4 regions of the Paenibacillus sp. FSL R5-0914 genome follow, and region 2 is predicted to be linked to each of the others. Evidence: predicted binding sites of a transcription regulator. Region 2 holds the regulator's gene; each other region holds the start of a gene.
What was found. The regulator Rex, encoded in region 2, represses fermentation and respiration genes when NADH is low (regulators of the CRP and FNR family bind a similar motif). The targets are predictions, from matches to a motif close to TTGTGAAATATTTCACAA.

Region 1 (4,220 bases), 2.9 Mb from region 2:
CTATGAAGGGAAAGATGCAGCGCAAGTCACCAAGTATCTCCAAGGCTTTAACGCAAAGCTGGATGAATTCAAGAAGGCAGGTACGATAAAAGATGAGGCGTACAATACGCTGAAGGAAAGCGTCTATTACCTGATAGGCAATTTGGCGCAGAATAAAACGGTAGAAGCTTCATCGACCGAAGGCAATAATGCGAATTATGCACCGGCTAAAGCCGTCGATGGATTCCCTGCTTCAAGATGGGCGAGCGAATACGTGGACAATACTTGGTTCCTGGTCGATCTCGATGAAGTGAAGGAAATGGATACGGTTCGAATCGATTGGGAATATGCTCGCGCCGATAAATACAAACTTCTTGTGTCGAACGATAAGCAGAACTGGATCAATGTCATGCCAAATGACGGAATTATTACCGCGCATGATGGCAAAGAAACGATTCAGTTCAACCCGGTCAAGGCAAGATACATGAAGTTACAAGGCATAAAAAGAGCAACCGATTACGGATATTCCATCTACGAGTTTGGTGTCTATAACCTCTCGGGCGCTGTAGACGTGAAGGGCATTGAGGGCATACAAGTAAAGGTTGACGAGGAAGCGAAAAAAGTAACGATTGATGGATTGCTGATGAATGGCGTCCTTACAAATGTGAAGTTGAAGGTGCTTGATCCAAAAGGCAAGGTTCATCTTGAAGATGAGACGAAGAGTACAGTCGCGGGAAGCTTCCAATTCACATTCAAACTTACAGGTAATTTAAAGGGAACCAATGAGGCGTATCTATCGACTGGCTATATGAGCGAGCCTGTAAAAGTGACCTTTGAATACTCAAAAGAAAACCCGGGTAAAGGTCACGATAAGTAATGGAGAAATAATCATCCAAGCAGCAATACGACCCGCGCTGAAACTTCCTGTACCGGTTATCGAATTATCTGTCCGAGGAAGACTTATAACCGAAGTAAAAACGTTTGAGGCGTAACATAACAAGCCGATTAGGTACCAGACCACGGGGTCTATACCTAATCGGCTTGTTTCTATGTAGACGTGACAAATAGAGGATTAGATTATATCAAGATATTATTCAGGTTTTAGTGGGATTGTATTATGTATTGTATAATAGAACGACTGCCTCAACAGGTATTTATAACATAAAACATAGGAGGATACATGTCCTGGAGCAAATTGAAGCAACAACTGGAGAGTTTTCTCTGTCCTGCGTTATACGGCAGGGTTGAATATCGCGCAAGTAGTTACCGTTATTTACCTGATAAATCAGGGAATTGTTATATTTCGGTAGATAAAAAGAACGTACTTAATATGAATGATAGAACTAGCTCAATTAGATGGTATCAGACGGAGCAGGAGATTAAGAATGATTCAGATCTTCAAATTCCTATCAACCATGAAGACATTGAAGCGGTTAGAAAAGATAGCAAGGGGATCATCCCGGAGGATCGTTTAATAGTCATTGCAAGAAGCAGAAAAATATCAGAAGTTGCAAAGGAGCTTTTGTCAGCACAGACGTCATTAAGTAAATCGAATTTTATTGTTATAGCTACTAAGTATTTATCTATTTCCATAGAGGAGAGCTTAGAAAGTGACGATATCTTATTGAATATTCTAGCCTTAGTGGACAGACGAGTTGGAAAAAAGCGAATTTTAAACATGAGCGAGAAGATGAAGTTAAAGCATCCAAGTGTGCAATATTTTTATGAACTAAGGCGTAGTACATTATAAAAATAAATAACTTCATTGAATATTCAAGAAACACTCCCTACAAAAATCCCTAATTCTACGCGACTTCTTCCCACCATAACAATAGCCATGATAATGAGAGGGATGTTCGCATATGGTGCATATGGAATCGGAGAGTGTCGCTCTACTGGTAAGGAAGGATACAGTGTTATGAAATCCTTATATTTATTGGACTTTACGGACAAGTATGAGGAAAAATCGTTGTTAAAGAGATGGCATCATTGCCGTCTCTTTTTTGTTTCACTTTTTTAGTATTGCGCTGACTCTGGTTCCCGCTACCGCATCTTACGATCACAAGTACGAAGACTGCAGCATAATTAGCGTTGATGCTTATGTTCAAGCTCTCTCTGCTCTGCTCTGCTAGGTGACGGGAATCATAGACGTACTTGCGTGATGTTGCTACGATGTTCCATGGAAATTAAGTGAAAGTGATCACAAGAAATTACAGAAGGAGTTATTTATCGTGAAAAGAATCGTAACACTGAGCACCCGCAAACTGATGGATACCGCAAAACACGGCGGATGCGGCGCATGCCAGACATCTTGCCAATCCGCTTGTAAAACTTCCTGCGGCGTTGCAAACCAGAAGTGTGAAAATGCAATGAACAGATAGGATTCGGAATTTTACCGCCCATTGCTCTGCTGATGGGCGGCTATTTTTAAGAAATGGACGCTTCCTCTAGAGGATAGCAAAGCCGTTTCTACTTGTGTGCAAAAGGAGCTTGATTAGTAAGTATGATTCATCAATATAAACTAAACGGATACAATATCGTGCTCGATACCTATAGTGGCTCGGTGCATGTTGTTGATGACCTAGCATATGAAATTATAGCGGAGTATGAGAAAACTTCTGCCGAAAAAATCGTGACAACGCTGTTGGATAAATATAAAGATGATTCCAGCATTTCCGAGAGCGAAATTCGAGAAACCATCGCGGATATCGAGGAACTTAAAAATGATGGACAGCTTTTTACAAAAGATGAGTATGAGAACCTCTCGCTTGATTTAAAAAAACGAAAAACTTATGTCAAGGCACTCTGCCTCAATGTTGCGCATACCTGTAATTTGTCATGCGACTATTGCTTCGCTAGCCAGGGGAAATACAACGGAGATAGGGCAATCATGAGCTATGAGGTTGGACAAAAAGCTATCGATTACCTGCTTGAAAATTCGGGTCATCATCGAAACCTGGACATCGACTTTTTCGGCGGGGAACCGCTTTTGGCCTGGAAAGTTGTTAAACAGATCGTAGCTTATGCAAGAAGCAAGGAACAAGAATACAAAAAAAAGTTCCGCTTCACCTTCACGACGAACGGGATGCTGCTGAACGATGAGGTCACCGAGTTTTTAAATCAGGAAATGTACAATGTCGTATTAAGCCTGGATGGAAGAAAAGAGGTTCATGACCGACTTCGCCAAACGGTTAACGGAAAAGGCAGCTACGATCATATTGTTCCGAAGTTCAAGGAATTCGTTCGTAAGCGCGGGGACCAAGAGTACTATGTTCGAGGAACTTACACTCGTAACAATGTCGATTTCACCAACGATATATTTCATATCGCAGACCTTGGTTTTGACAAGATCTCGATGGAACCAGTCATCTGTGATCCAAAGGAACCCTATGCACTTACCGAGGAAGATCTCCCGGAGATATACAACCAGTACGAAATTCTTGCCAAGGAAATGATCGGTCGCGGTGAACAAGGTAAAGGGTTTACCTTTTATCACTACATGCTTGACCTCTCGGAAGGACCTTGCATCCAGAAGAGAATCACTGGCTGTGGTTCAGGAACGGAATATCTTGCTGTCACACCCTGGGGAGAGCTCTTCCCTTGCCACCAGTTCGTAGGGGATGAAGAGTACAGCATGGGAAATCTCTGGGATGGAATCACACAACCTGAGCTGCAATGTCAATTCCAAGAGAGCAACTGCTACTCGAAGCCGGAATGCAAGGACTGCTGGGCGAAACTCTACTGCAGCGGCGGTTGTCCTGCCAATGCGCTGCACGCGACGGGTTCCCTGGTCGGAACTTATGACTTCAGCTGTGACATCTTCCGCAAGAGGGTCGAATGTTCCATGATGGTGAAGGTTGATGAATCTATTAGAGCGATGGAAGGGCAATCTAGCTAGTTAACGTAACGGACGAATAAACTATAACCGAGAAATAGACACTTTTAAATAAAGTGCCTTTCTCGGTTTTTTTTGTATTAACTAGAACTACGATCATAGATCGTCTTTTCCATCGGCAATCAGGATGCGGAATTCAAAACATGACGGCCTAATCTGTTTAATAGACAGAGAGGGCTTTTTTAATGTGCGAATCTATGATGTTTTCTTTGAATACAAATATATATGACTAAAGTCATATTAAATTCGTGTTTCAGCGTATTTTTTTGTCGAAAAATAAACTATTTTCTGAGAAATGTCGATATAATAGGATAGAAATCTGCTTTTCTGTATTAACTGCAATTAC
Region 2 (4,220 bases):
GCTTAGTGATAAACTATTCAGCCTCTTGCCGGAACGTAGCGATGCAGCGGCGGGAGAAGCCGGCCAGTTAGTCATGCGGCTACTTCCTACCCGTAAACCGAATGATTGGGATGAATTGGTTGCTTTAGAGAATACTATGAATCTGACATTAAGCGAAATTATCCGTAAAGGTGATAAAATGCTTAATGAGATGCGAGATCAAGAAGGTCAATCTTCCTCAGATAGTCTAGTTACCGATATTAGCGGCTTATTTAAGGATTTAGCTTCTATACGTGAGCAAGTACGGTTTTTTATGGGATTAAATGATGAGAATGTAGTATATTGGCTGGAGGCGAATGGAAATTATCGCAGTAAATCGCTACAGCTGTATGCCGTTCCTGTTGATGTTAGTACTCAGCTTAAGGAGCTGTTTTTCGACAAGAAGAAAAGTATCGTACTAACTTCGGCGACACTCTCTGTGGATAAATCTTTCCAGTTTATGATTGATAATCTCGGACTTAATGAAGCTGCGGAAGAGGGGCGTCTGATGACATCACTCCTGCCTTCTCCCTTTAAGTATCGGGAGCAGGCGCTGTTAGTTATTCCGCGGGATTTCCCTAGTGTGAAGGGGAGTGTAGGCGATGCCCGATTTGTCGATACACTCGTACAGTCACTAGCAGAAGCAGCTATTACAACACGTGGGCGGATGCTTGTCCTGTTTACTTCTTACAAGATGCTACGCCAGGTTTACGATCCTCTGAAAGAGGCTCTAGCCTCACAAGAGATCACGGTGCTAGGTCAAGGCGTGGAGGGGGGCAGCCGTAGCAAGCTGATCCGCCGTTTTCAGGACAGTGCAGCTTCTGTACTATTAGGAACAAGCAGCTTTTGGGAGGGTGTAGATATTCCAGGTGAAGCATTAACATGCTTGGCCATCGTGAGGCTCCCATTTCAACCGCCAAACCACCCTCTAGCGGAAGCGAAGTCTGAGTTATTACAAGCCCAGAAAAAGAATCCGTTCATGAAGTTGTCTGTTCCTCAGGCGGTTATTCGCTTCAAGCAAGGATTTGGGAGGCTGGTACGGACAGCGCAAGATCGGGGTATTGTTATTGTGTATGACACAAGGGTGATAGAATCTCACTATGGGAAGTATTTCCTCTATTCGTTGCCTGGCCCGAAAATGGAGCATATGCTTACGGATCAAATGGTTCCTCGTATAGCGGAGTGGTTGGAAGACGGAGGCGTTTCTTGAAAAGAACGTCATCGATCTTATTAATCACTCTACAAGGAAGGGCGGTATAAGAATACCGCTCTTCCTTGAGACGAGGTGCAGATATTTCGATAGGATTTGAACAGAATATCACTTAAATTAGGAGGTAAATTATGAAATCGGATAAAATATCAGAAGCCGTTGTTCGCAGACTTCCTGTGTACTTGCGTTTCTTGAATGATCTCCAGAAACGTGAAATATTAACCGTTTCCTCACAAGAACTAGGACAAAAACTTGATTTAAATCCTGCTCAAATTCGTAAAGATTTAGCTTATTTTGGAGACTTTGGTAGAAAAGGTATCGGGTATGACGTAACTTATCTTATTGAAAAAATCCGTCATATTCTGAAGCTGGATCAACAATTGAATGTGGCTTTAGTAGGTGCTGGTAACCTTGGACATGCATTATCTAATTACAATGCTTATCTGAAAGATACTATGAAGATTACCGCTATATTTGACTCCTATGCACCTAAGGTAGGGCGGAAAATCAACTCTCTTACCGTTCAACCGATGGAGGAGCTTGGTCAGACGGTTCGTGAGCAAGGTATTCGAATTGGGATAATTACTGTGCCTGATTCAGAAGCGCAGAATGTAGCAGATATTCTCATTGAGTCTGGCATTGAGGCGATTTTGAATTTTGCACCAGTGATTCTAAAAACACCATCGAATATCCGTGTTCATGCTGCCGATTTTACAACGGATTTGCAAAGCCTTGCTTATTATTTGAAAGACGGAAAGGAAGAAAGCGGAAATGAAGAGCAGTAAAACGATTATTAAGGGCGGGCGTTTTCTTATTCCGGGAACGGATGAGCCGGTTCTGAGCGGATATATGACTATTGAAGATGATTTGATCACTTACATAGGAAAAGAAGAACCTTTAATGGAAGATGATGTGCAAGTTGTTGATGGCAGTCGTCTGCTGTTTATGCCAGGTCTGGTAAACACACATGGCCATGCCGCAATGTCATTGCTTCGTGGTTATGGAGATGATTTAGCACTTCAGGTGTGGCTTCAAGAGAAGATGTGGCCGATGGAAGCGAAATTCACTGGAGAAGATGTATACTGGGGAACCTCCTTGTCGGTACTGGAAATGCTAAAAGGTGGTACTACAACCTTCTTGGATATGTATGATCATATGGATCGAGTAGCAGAGGTAGTCGAATTATCAGGCATCCGTTCCGTACTGATGAGAGGCGTAATCGGATTATGCCCAGAGGAAGTACAAAATCACAAGCTTGCGGAAGCGATTTCTTTTGCACGAAATTGGCATGGTAAGGCTGATGGTAGAATTACGACGATGATCTCGCCACACGCCCCATATACTTGCCCACCGGACTTCTTTGTTAAGTTTGTACAAGCGGCACATGATTTGGATTTACCGATGCATACCCATATGTCCGAGACCAAACGCGAAGTGGAGCAGAATGTGGTGGATTACGGACTTCGGCCTGTAGCGCATTTAGAGAAGCTTGGAATGTTCACACGTCCGTCTATTGTTGCACATGGCGTTCATTTGAATGATGAAGAGATCGAGATACTGGCTCGTCATGATGTAGGCGTGTCTCATAACCCAGGAAGTAATCTGAAACTGGCTAGTGGAGTGGCTCGGGTTACGGATCTTCTAAAGGCTGGTGTGAAGGTGTCACTGGGTACAGATGGTGCGGCAAGCAATAATAACCTGGATATGTTTGAAGAGATGCGTCTTGCAGCCCTCATCCATAAAGGTGTAAGTGGTGATCCGACGGCTGTCCCAGCTCCGGAAGCGCTGCGTATAGCTACAGAGTATGGCGCAAAGTCTATCTTTTTAAATGATGTGGGTAGACTCGCTGTTGGCATGAAAGCGGACTTTATCGCGATTGATATAGACCAGCCGCATTTGCTACCACACACAGATCTGTTGTCTCATGCTGTATACTCTGCCAGCGCCAAGGACGTTGAGCATGTATGGGTGAATGGTAAACAGGTTGTAAAACATGGAGAATGTATAACGCTAGATGAGGAAGCAATCCGTCGTAAGGCGCAAGAATCATTTGATGGACTGCTTAAACGATAGTCTAAGATCATAACGAATAACTGAAAGGCTGTGACTTTCTGCGATTGCAAAGTTACAGCCTTTTGTGTTTCTGATAATTAGATCATTGAATTGGATATGAAACTTTGGATAAACACACAGGTGTGTTATATAATCAAAAAAGATATATTACTAGAAAGGGAGCTGTACCTTGAAGAAAAGGAAAAAATGGATCCTCCTGGGGTCAGTTCTGATTCTGCTCCTTCTGTTCGGACTTATCCAGTTCTATGCTTATATTATGAAAGATCAATGGAACGAGCGAGATATCGCTAAGGATGTCGCTAAAACCAGTGCTGGTCTGACAGAGGTAACCAAAGCGCAGAAATCCGTGTGGGATGATAATGCGGTGTACTGGGTCTTAACAGGGAAGAATGAAGCCGGGACCGAGTTGATGGTTTGGGTACGTTTTACTGTAGACGGGAAGTTTGCTGAAGGAACCGACGCAGTATATGCTGAAGAACTAAGTAAAGGGACCTCTGAAGCGAAAATGCGTAGCCTTATAAAAGCCGATCTTCCGGACATCAGCATTGAGCGGTTGTTGCCAGGAGTATATAACGGGGAGTATGCTTGGCAGCTTTTTTATAAACAAAGCGGTCGATATTATTATCAATTTTATCGGTTCTCAGATGGGGCTCGAATGGGTGAAGGTTACAGTTTACCTAGCCGCTAAATTAAACAAAAGCATTATAGGAGAAACAAGCGGACCATTTATGGTTCGCTTGTTTTTTAAATGACATATTATTTGATATACTATAAGTACACGAATTGTGATATACTATAAGAGTAGTTTTTATGTATTGGTATTTAAAGATTCATACGAAAAAAGGTCTGTTAGTTAAGAGTAACAGCCCTTTTTTTTGTCGAATTAAATCAATAAATTTAATAAAATGGAAAGAATTAA
Region 3 (4,220 bases), on a different contig from region 2:
TAATCCGCATCAAACAGGAAGAGCTTGAAGACCAGAATAAGGGATGGGATCAACAGGCACAGACCGCCGATAAACACAACAACTAACGCTAAGCCCATTGCTGGTGAAGTTGCACTGCTCTGAATCGTGATATACGGATCGAGAATATAAGGGTATTGCCCAATCCCATAAGCGAAAAAGGCACAGAAAAATTGCAGCATGATGCATATGAAAGCTAATCCGTAACGGCGTCCGTTATATAACAGCCACATCGCGATCATGAAGAAAGCAACGGAAAGTGCCAAGAGCCACCATAAATCCATCATATTTTGAAAATGCCGCTCATTGTGTTGACCCAAATAGATAAATGCTGTCAGTGCGAGAATTATCGTCGGTGTGCTCCAAAACAGGGCGTAGTTCCGCATCAGCTTCAACGCGGAATGATCCTCTGCACGAGATGCGTAAAAAGTCAGAAATGAGCCGCTTATGAACAAAACGGACACGATTGCCAGTCCAACGATGCTCCACGATAACGGATTGGTAAACAGCGCCCAGTAGTCCAGAGAAACCGTCTCAGCCTGCTTCACAATAAAGCCGCCTTCAGACAAAGTAAGTGCCACTGACAACGAAGCCGGAATAAGCAGACCTGTAGCTCCGTACAAAAAAAGATATACTATGTTTTTCTTGGAACCATAATTTTCAAAAGCGTAGAACGAACCGCGAATCGCAAGAAGAATAACTGCAATACTTCCCGGAACAAGCAGCGCGGAGCCATAATAATAGGCTGTGTCCGGAAAAAATCCGACGATGCCAATATAGAAAAAGATAAAAAATACATTTGTAATCTCCCATACGGGTGATAAATATCGGGAAATCAGACGATTAATGAGATGATCCTGCTTCGTCAAACGGGCATAAAAGGCGAAGAATCCCGCTCCGAAATCAATGGAAGCTATAATTAAATAGCCGTACAAGAATAGCCAGAGCACCGAGATGCCAATTATTTCGTAACTCATCATTCAGTGCCCCCCTTTTCCACAGATTGATTAGGATGTTCCTTCATCCATTTCTCCATCTCAACTTCTGCCGGATTATTGTTGAACAAACGTCTTAGCACGATTACACACATACTGCCGAGTACGATGTACAAGAGCAATAAGGCGAAGAATATAATTCTTACATTCGGTGAAGTCGTGGCAGCCTCCTCTACACGCATATATCCACGGATAATCCACGGCTGTCGCCCAACCTCTGCATAAAACCAGCCCAGCTCTACAGCTAGAAAAGCGAGCGGTGCGATCAGTGCGATGATGCCAAGCATCCACTTGTTAAGCACATTTCGTTTTTTCCAGAACACAAACAGGAAGTACAGGACCGAAATCGCGAGCAGAGCAAATCCGATTCCAGCCATTAAATCAAACAGGTAGTGAACAAGAAGCGGTGGCCATTCTTCCTTGGGGAATTCCTCCAGCCCCGTTACCTCCGCATTAAAGTCTCCAAAGGCCAGGAAGCTGAGCACTTTCGGCAAATGAAGAGCCCCTATCACTTCATGCTCTGCATTCAGCCATCCCATTAGAACCAAGTCCACACCGCTACCCGTCTCAAAATGCCACTCTGCCGCTGCAAGCTTCTCTGGCTGATGCTCGGCCAAAAACTTGGCGGACACATCACCAGCTAATGTGTTCAGCAAGCTGAACAGCAAAACGACCGCCATCATGAGATTCAAGGATTTTTTGTGGTATGCGGACACTCCTTTTCTCAGCATCGCAAAGGCTGCAATCCCGGCTAACAAGGCAGCTCCTGTCAAATAGGCCGAGCTTAATACATGGAACACCTTGGAGAAGGTCGCCGTATTCAGCATCGCTTGCACCGGGTCAATCGCTGTGAATTGGCCCGCTTCCATGACAAAGCCTCCAGGCTGGTTCATGAATCCGTTCACCGTCGTAATAAAAACGGCAGACATGCCTGCCCCGGCGACAATCGGAATCGTCAACAGCCAATGGATATACGGATTTTTAAACCGATCCCACGTATACAAATAAATGCCCAGGAAGATGGCCTCAAAAAAGAACGCGAACACTTCCATGAATAACGGAAGTGCAATCACATTCCCAGCCAGTTTCATAAAATTCGGCCATACCAGGGCTAATTGTAGTGATATGGCTGTACCGGTCACGACACCAACCGCTACAGAAATGACAAATCCCCGAGACCATCTCTTTGCCATAAGTGTATAATGGGGATCCTTTTTGCGGATCCCGATGAACTCTGCAATAGCGATCATTAGCGGTATACCGACGCCAATCGTCGCAAAAATAACGTGGAACCCGAGAGTCAAGCCTGTCACCAGCCTGCTCCATAGCACCGTATCAATTGCCATTCTTTACTGCTCCCTTCAAACGCTGTTCATTTTTCGTCATAACTTGATGCTTATGATTAGGCCGGCTAATTCTGGGGCTGCATTCAATATCAGGTTTAGCAGGGCTCAGCGACATCGTTGCCTGTTCGTTTTAGTATGACGTTCCTCGTTCTTTGCTATGTAAAAAGAGAAAAATTTCACAAAGCAAGAGTTGGCGAGCCTGATTTACCTGATACTGAGCAGTCAAATTAACGTGACCTAATGATTAAAATCATCTTATCTTAAATTGCAAGTAATTCAATCACAGATATCTCTTAATCCCTAAATGTTCAAGAAAGGGTCAAATCTTTCTGACAACTCAGTGAATAACATAAAAAGAACCCAAAAGAGCTATTGATTCAATAGCGTATATATGATTTCACAAGTCTCCTCCTACTTCGATGTTAGAAAAAAACAATATTTCCTCATTTTAACCTCTAATATATACCCCCTTCTGCAACAAAAAAAACACTGACTCAAATCATCAGTGTTTTTGAATTAAAGCTAATGTCATCTTCGTCATGACAAATCTTTCTCCATTTCATATTGCTCGATGTATACGTCAAGACCAACACTTTGAAGGAAACGTATAGAATTTGTATCTCTTTTGTCTACATTATTGACGGTGATGATAGAATGTCTCTCTCCCATCCAATGGAATAAGGAACGCCCAAATCCCTGGTTTCTTTCTTCTCGCAAAATACCGAACTGTACAACTGCTCCGTTGGCCGATTTTATTACCGCGTATCCACAAATCTTATTCTCTTCCCTTATCGTGACCACATCGTATAAATGCGGATTTCGTAAAATTGCATGAACAGATTGTTCCCAAGAAGGTTCAAAATTCCAATAAGAATGTACCGATGTCCAATCGAATTCTTCCAGTCGAACCATAGTAATGAATGTATGTCTATGATCGTCCGGAAGGGTGACATCAATACGCCCCTTGAAACAAGCCAATTCTCTATGAATTTGAAATCCTATGGCGGTATACGCTTTTATAGCTTTATCATTCGTTTGAATCACTTCAAGCAAACACTTTTGAATATGAGCTTCTTTAAGGATGGGAAGAGCATGACGATAAATTTGTTCGACTAGCCGTCTCCCTCTATATAAAGGAACGACTCCTGTACCAGTATTAAATGCAGTACTTTCGCCGTTACGATCCCCGATGCCATGCATAACAAATGCAACCAGCTTCTCTTGATCAAAAGCACCAAACGACATCTGATAATTAACTCCCGCACCTGCAAATTTATCAGCTAAATACTCCGAAGAAACATGAAATGGAATTACATAATCGGAGAAGGCTTCGTTAAAGCAAGTTGTAAACTCTTGTAATTCAAGATCCTTAACACTTTTGATCAACATGTAGTTTTTTTCTCCTTTTTTTTGGTACTAAGTTCTTCATCATCAGCCAATCTCCAATTCATCATTTAGTACGGCCATAGAAAAAAGAATACCCATCTGACTTTCCAAGCTTAGTCGTCTCCGTTCCGTCCACTATCTTGACCGCTTTCAGTAACGATATAATTTGTGTATTCATGAGCTTTGCATCAAATTTGCCCATCTCTCTGTCTTCACTATCCACGAGCAGATAGTCGGGCATTGGAATGAAGCCAATCACCGGTATCCCTGCTTCAAATAAAGGCTGACTCTCTCCAAACTCAAACTTGTTATGTCCACGTAATAATACAGTACGTGTGCCGTCGGACTTTTCAATAGCTTTCAGCCATATGGACGCCATCATTTCATTGCCCGCATAGGTATATTCTGTACTTATTTTTCCAGTTGGTCTATAGTGACCCGTATCATCGTCCTTCCACTCCATACTGCCTAAATG
Region 4 (4,220 bases), 1.8 Mb from region 2:
AATACTGCCAAGCTTCACCCGGAAGCCGAGATTACGGTTTATGAGCGTAATGATAATATTTCTTTCTTATCTTGTGGAATTGCTTTATACGTAGGTGGAGTGGTCAAGGACCCACACGGGCTGTTCTATTCTTCCCCTGAGAAGCTTGCTGAGCTTGGTGTAAAGACCAACATGCGTCATGAAGTGACCGTTGTGGATACGAAGTCCAAAACATTGCGTGTTCGCAATTTGATAACCGGACAGGAGTTTGACGATACCTACGATAAGCTGATTATGACTACGGGATCATGGCCGATTGTACCGAAGCTCGAAGGGATTGAGCTGGAAGGCGTCTTGCTTTGTAAGAACTATGATCATTCCAATACCATTATAGAAAAAGCTAAACAAGCGAATAAAATCACAGTCGTAGGCGCTGGATATATCGGCGTTGAGTTGGTGGAAGCCTTCCAAATGAACGGAAAGCAAGTTACGCTGATTGATGGCGAAGATCGTATTTTGAATAAATATTTGGACCCAGAGTTTACTGCGCCGATCGAACAATCCTTTAAGGATCATGGTATTAAATTAGCGCTGAATGAGAAGGTAAGTTCTTTTGCTGGTGAAGGTGGTAAAGTTACCAAGGTTATCACAAGCGAAGGGGAGCATGAGGCGGATCTTGTAATTCTCTGCATCGGCTTCCGTCCGAATACTGAGCTGTTAAAAGGTCAAGTGGATATGCTGCCTAATGGCGCAATTCTGGTTAATGATTATATGCAGACTAGTTGCCCGGATGTGTATGCCGCTGGTGACAGCTGCGCGATTCATTACAACCCTACAGGTAAGCACGCTTATATTCCACTGGCAACCAATGCCGTACGGATGGGCACTTTGGTCGCACGTAACTTAGTGAAAGAGACGATTCCTTATATGGGTACTCAAGGGACTTCGGGCATTAAGATTTATGAAGATAATATCGCTGCTACCGGTCTTACTGAAGAAGGGGCTAAGGCTGAAGGAATGGACGTAGAAACTACCATGATTATTGACAACTACCGTCCAGAATTTATGCCAACCTTCGAGCAGGTGCAATTAAAAGTGGTATTTGATCGCGCCACACGCCGCATTCTCGGAGCGCAAATCTTGTCCAAGACGGATTTGACGCAATCGATCAACACAGTATCTGTATGTATTCAAAATAAAATGACAATCGATCAGCTTGCCTTTATCGATTTCTTCTTCCAACCTCATTACAACAAGCCTTGGAACTTCCTGAATACAGTAGGCCTCGAATCGCTACCGGCATCAGTACCAAGCAAAGAGGCAGTAACCGTATAATTTAATTGCATGTGAACAATAAAGTTGGGTAAACCGGAGCCATATATGGCTCCGGTTTTTTGTGATTGATGCTGGTACTATTTACCTTTAAAATAATAGGGAGCCTATTCTTACAATTGTAATTATGGATGCGCTTCGTTAAATTTGACATGTCAGTGAAAAGTTTCACTTAGTTTTTCATTAAGTGATAATTATCACGTTAATGTGTTTTATGACACGCTACAATGGTCGTAAAGGAACAAATTTTAAGTAAATAGATGAAGGGGATAGGAATCATGGCTTATAATAAACCGCAGCAGATTGCCGCAGTCACGGTCGAGAACGGCATAAAAAAGGCGCACAATCCTTTAAGCACCGTACTAATTCTGGGCTTTTTGGGAGGAGCGTTTATCGCGCTCGGATTTTTACTGGATATTCGCGTCATTGCTGGCGCACCACATGAATGGGGATCCATCGCTAACTTTATTGGGGCAGCTGTCTTCCCTGTTGGATTGATTCTAGTACTGCTTGCAGGGGGAGAACTGCTGACAGGCAATATGATGGCTGTGCCACTTGCTTTTATGGCGAAGAAGATATCCTTCTGGGAAGTGGTTAAGAATCTCGTATTGATTACCCTGAGCAATCTAGCGGGAGCTTTGTTTGTAGCTTACTTTTTCGGTCACGTGGTTGGTTTAACCTCTGACGGTGTGTATTTGGAAAAATTAGTGGAGATGGCAGGACATAAGCTTGAGGCAGACTTCTTGCCGGCATTTGTTTCCGGTATCGGTTGTAACTGGCTTGTAGCTTTGGCGGTATGGCTCTCCTATGGAGCAGATAACTTCAGTGGCAAAATCCTCGGTATCTGGTTCCCAACGATGGCTTTTGTAGCTATCGGCTTCCAGCACGTTGTAGCCAACATGTTCTTAATTCCGGCAGCTATTTTTGAAGGTTATTTTTCATGGGGAGAGTACTTCAACAATTTTGTTCCGGTATGGCTAGGAAACTTGACGGGCGGTGCGATCTTTGTTGCGGCAGCTTATTGGATGGCTTACCTGCGCAAAGAGCCTGCATCTATTCAGTCCGTGGACAGCATGTCCGGCAGCGGTGTAAAAAAACACGCCTAAACCTATCTTATAGAGCACTCCTTAGAATAGTTGAGGGGTGCTTTTTGCTGTATAGACAAATAAAATCCGCCGTGATGTATCCGAGCTCGGGGGAACGAATTCGGATGCACAGCGAATTTTAAAAGGGGGAGTGTTTCTAGGCTCTATTACCCCGACTTTGTAATAACGAAACACTTCATTATTGTTTAGTCTACTTTACGGACGACAGCGGCAACTATAAAATATAAATAGATAATAGAAATAGGGAGGAATGCGGACGTGAAAGGTGCTACTTTTTTCTCAGCTACGGCAGAAGTTAGTCCTAAATAAGAGGTAAAGTATACTGAGACTTTATCACGATAGCACGTCAATGCGTCCGCTTGCCCTGAACCCTGTTTTGGGATAATACTGGATGGAATAATGACACATATATTACAGGGGATGTACACTACTTATGAAGTTTTTACAGAATTATCCTAAAGAAGTTAAGATATTTTTAATTGCTAGTCTTATTAATGCAACGGGTAGTGCACTGATGTGGCCATTGGTTACAATGTATGTTTTTGATGAGCTTGGACGCAGCATGTCGGATGCTGGATTAGTGATTCTTATTCAATCAGTTGGAGGAATTGTGGGTCAACTACTCGGGGGCTCACTCTATCATAAGGTAGGCGTTAACCGGCTGATTGTTGGAGCGCTGGGCATGAATGCACTTGCTCTGTTCACTTTGCCGGCAGCAAGTAACAACTGGACGTTATTTATGGTCGCGATGGGACTGGTAGGGCTCTTTAATTCACTGTCCTTACCTGCGATTCAGGCATTTATCGGCTTTCGTTTTACGAAGCAGCGCGGAGAGCTGTTTAATGTTATTTATGTCGCTAATAATATTGGTGTAGCACTGGGTACGGCGTTAAGTGGTTTTTTGGCCGATATTTCTTATATGCTCAGCTTTGTGATGAACGGCGTAACTTCAGCGGTATTTGCGGTATTCTTTTTTGTATATCTCAAGAAAGTCGGAGGAGATTCTTCACAGGAGGTCGCAGAACACCAGAAGGCTGGTCCTGACAAACAATCTACCTGGAAGCTAATGGGGCATACACGAATTTATCTTTATATGGGTATTGCCTCGATGTTCCTACTATTAGGGAACTCTATCTGGAATACAGGGGTATCTCCGTTCATTATTTCTGAGGGCTGGCCTAAGAAGACTTATGGTTTTCTCTGGACGCTTAACGGAATTCTCATTTTTGCAGCTCAGCCGCTCGTAACAGTAATTAAACGCTGGTTCGCATCTACCTCAACGGCGCAAATGACAGTAAGTGCTCTATTTTATTTGGGTGGGTATGCCGTTCTTTTATGGATGCCGACTTATTCAGGTCTAGTGCTTGGGATGGTACTCGCTACGCTTGGGGAAATGCTGATATCTCCGGCCATGCCTTCCTTTATTTCGGATCATGCAGGTCGCAGTGCTCCTTTCTATTTAGGGCTAAGTGGAGGCATGGGGGCAGTCGGTAGGGTGATTGGACCATACTTAATGGGTAGGTTATACGATAGTGGAGGCTTAGCGCCTACCGCATGGTTGGCATGTGCGATGGCACTGCTGTCCGTAGGATTCTTTATCGTTCATGCGTATATCAACCGCCGAGGAAATTCATTGGAGCGGTCAATAGGATAGATGAGAGTTGAGCATAGTGGATTCAAATGATCTACTGTGAATTCTATAGAGGTGCAAGGCAAGGGGTGTACATCTTTATGAAACTTAGCAACAGGGATAGGTTTATAATAAGGTTCTCAGAGATTAAAGACGTGCGGGAACTGATTCAT

Region 1: scfA (six-cysteine ranthipeptide SCIFF) is a predicted target of Rex. The motif match lies at 2,168-2,185, and genes of this name have one in related genera.
Region 3: MKX60_RS21025 (cytochrome ubiquinol oxidase subunit I) is a predicted target of Rex. The motif match lies at 2,524-2,541, and genes of this name have one in related genera.
Region 4: MKX60_RS05665 (formate/nitrite transporter family protein) is a predicted target of Rex. The motif match lies at 1,468-1,485, and genes of this name have one in related genera.

Annotation. Positions count from the first base shown of each region.
Region 1 is NZ_JBBORH010000001.1:131,676-135,895, reverse strand. It holds gene MKX60_RS00520 (DUF4855 domain-containing protein) at 1-856, shown strand, start outside; gene MKX60_RS00515 (SF0329 family protein) at 1,160-1,729, shown strand; gene scfA (six-cysteine ranthipeptide SCIFF) at 2,211-2,360, shown strand; gene scfB (thioether cross-link-forming SCIFF peptide maturase) at 2,483-3,877, shown strand.
Region 2 is NZ_JBBORH010000001.1:3,071,266-3,075,485, forward strand. It holds gene dinG (ATP-dependent DNA helicase DinG) at 1-1,228, shown strand, start outside; gene MKX60_RS13605 (redox-sensing transcriptional repressor Rex) at 1,360-2,013, shown strand; gene MKX60_RS13610 (amidohydrolase) at 2,000-3,301, shown strand; gene MKX60_RS13615 (cell wall elongation regulator TseB-like domain-containing protein) at 3,471-3,989, shown strand.
Region 3 is NZ_JBBORH010000002.1:1,103,678-1,107,897, reverse strand. It holds gene MKX60_RS21030 (cytochrome d ubiquinol oxidase subunit II) at 1-998, opposite strand, end outside; gene MKX60_RS21025 (cytochrome ubiquinol oxidase subunit I) at 995-2,359, opposite strand; gene MKX60_RS21020 (GNAT family N-acetyltransferase) at 2,897-3,748, opposite strand; gene MKX60_RS21015 (hypothetical protein) at 3,810-4,220, opposite strand, start outside.
Region 4 is NZ_JBBORH010000001.1:1,310,802-1,315,021, forward strand. It holds gene MKX60_RS05660 (FAD-dependent oxidoreductase) at 1-1,314, shown strand, start outside; gene MKX60_RS05665 (formate/nitrite transporter family protein) at 1,590-2,417, shown strand; gene MKX60_RS05670 (MFS transporter) at 2,851-4,071, shown strand; gene MKX60_RS05675 (GNAT family N-acetyltransferase) at 4,149-4,220, shown strand, end outside.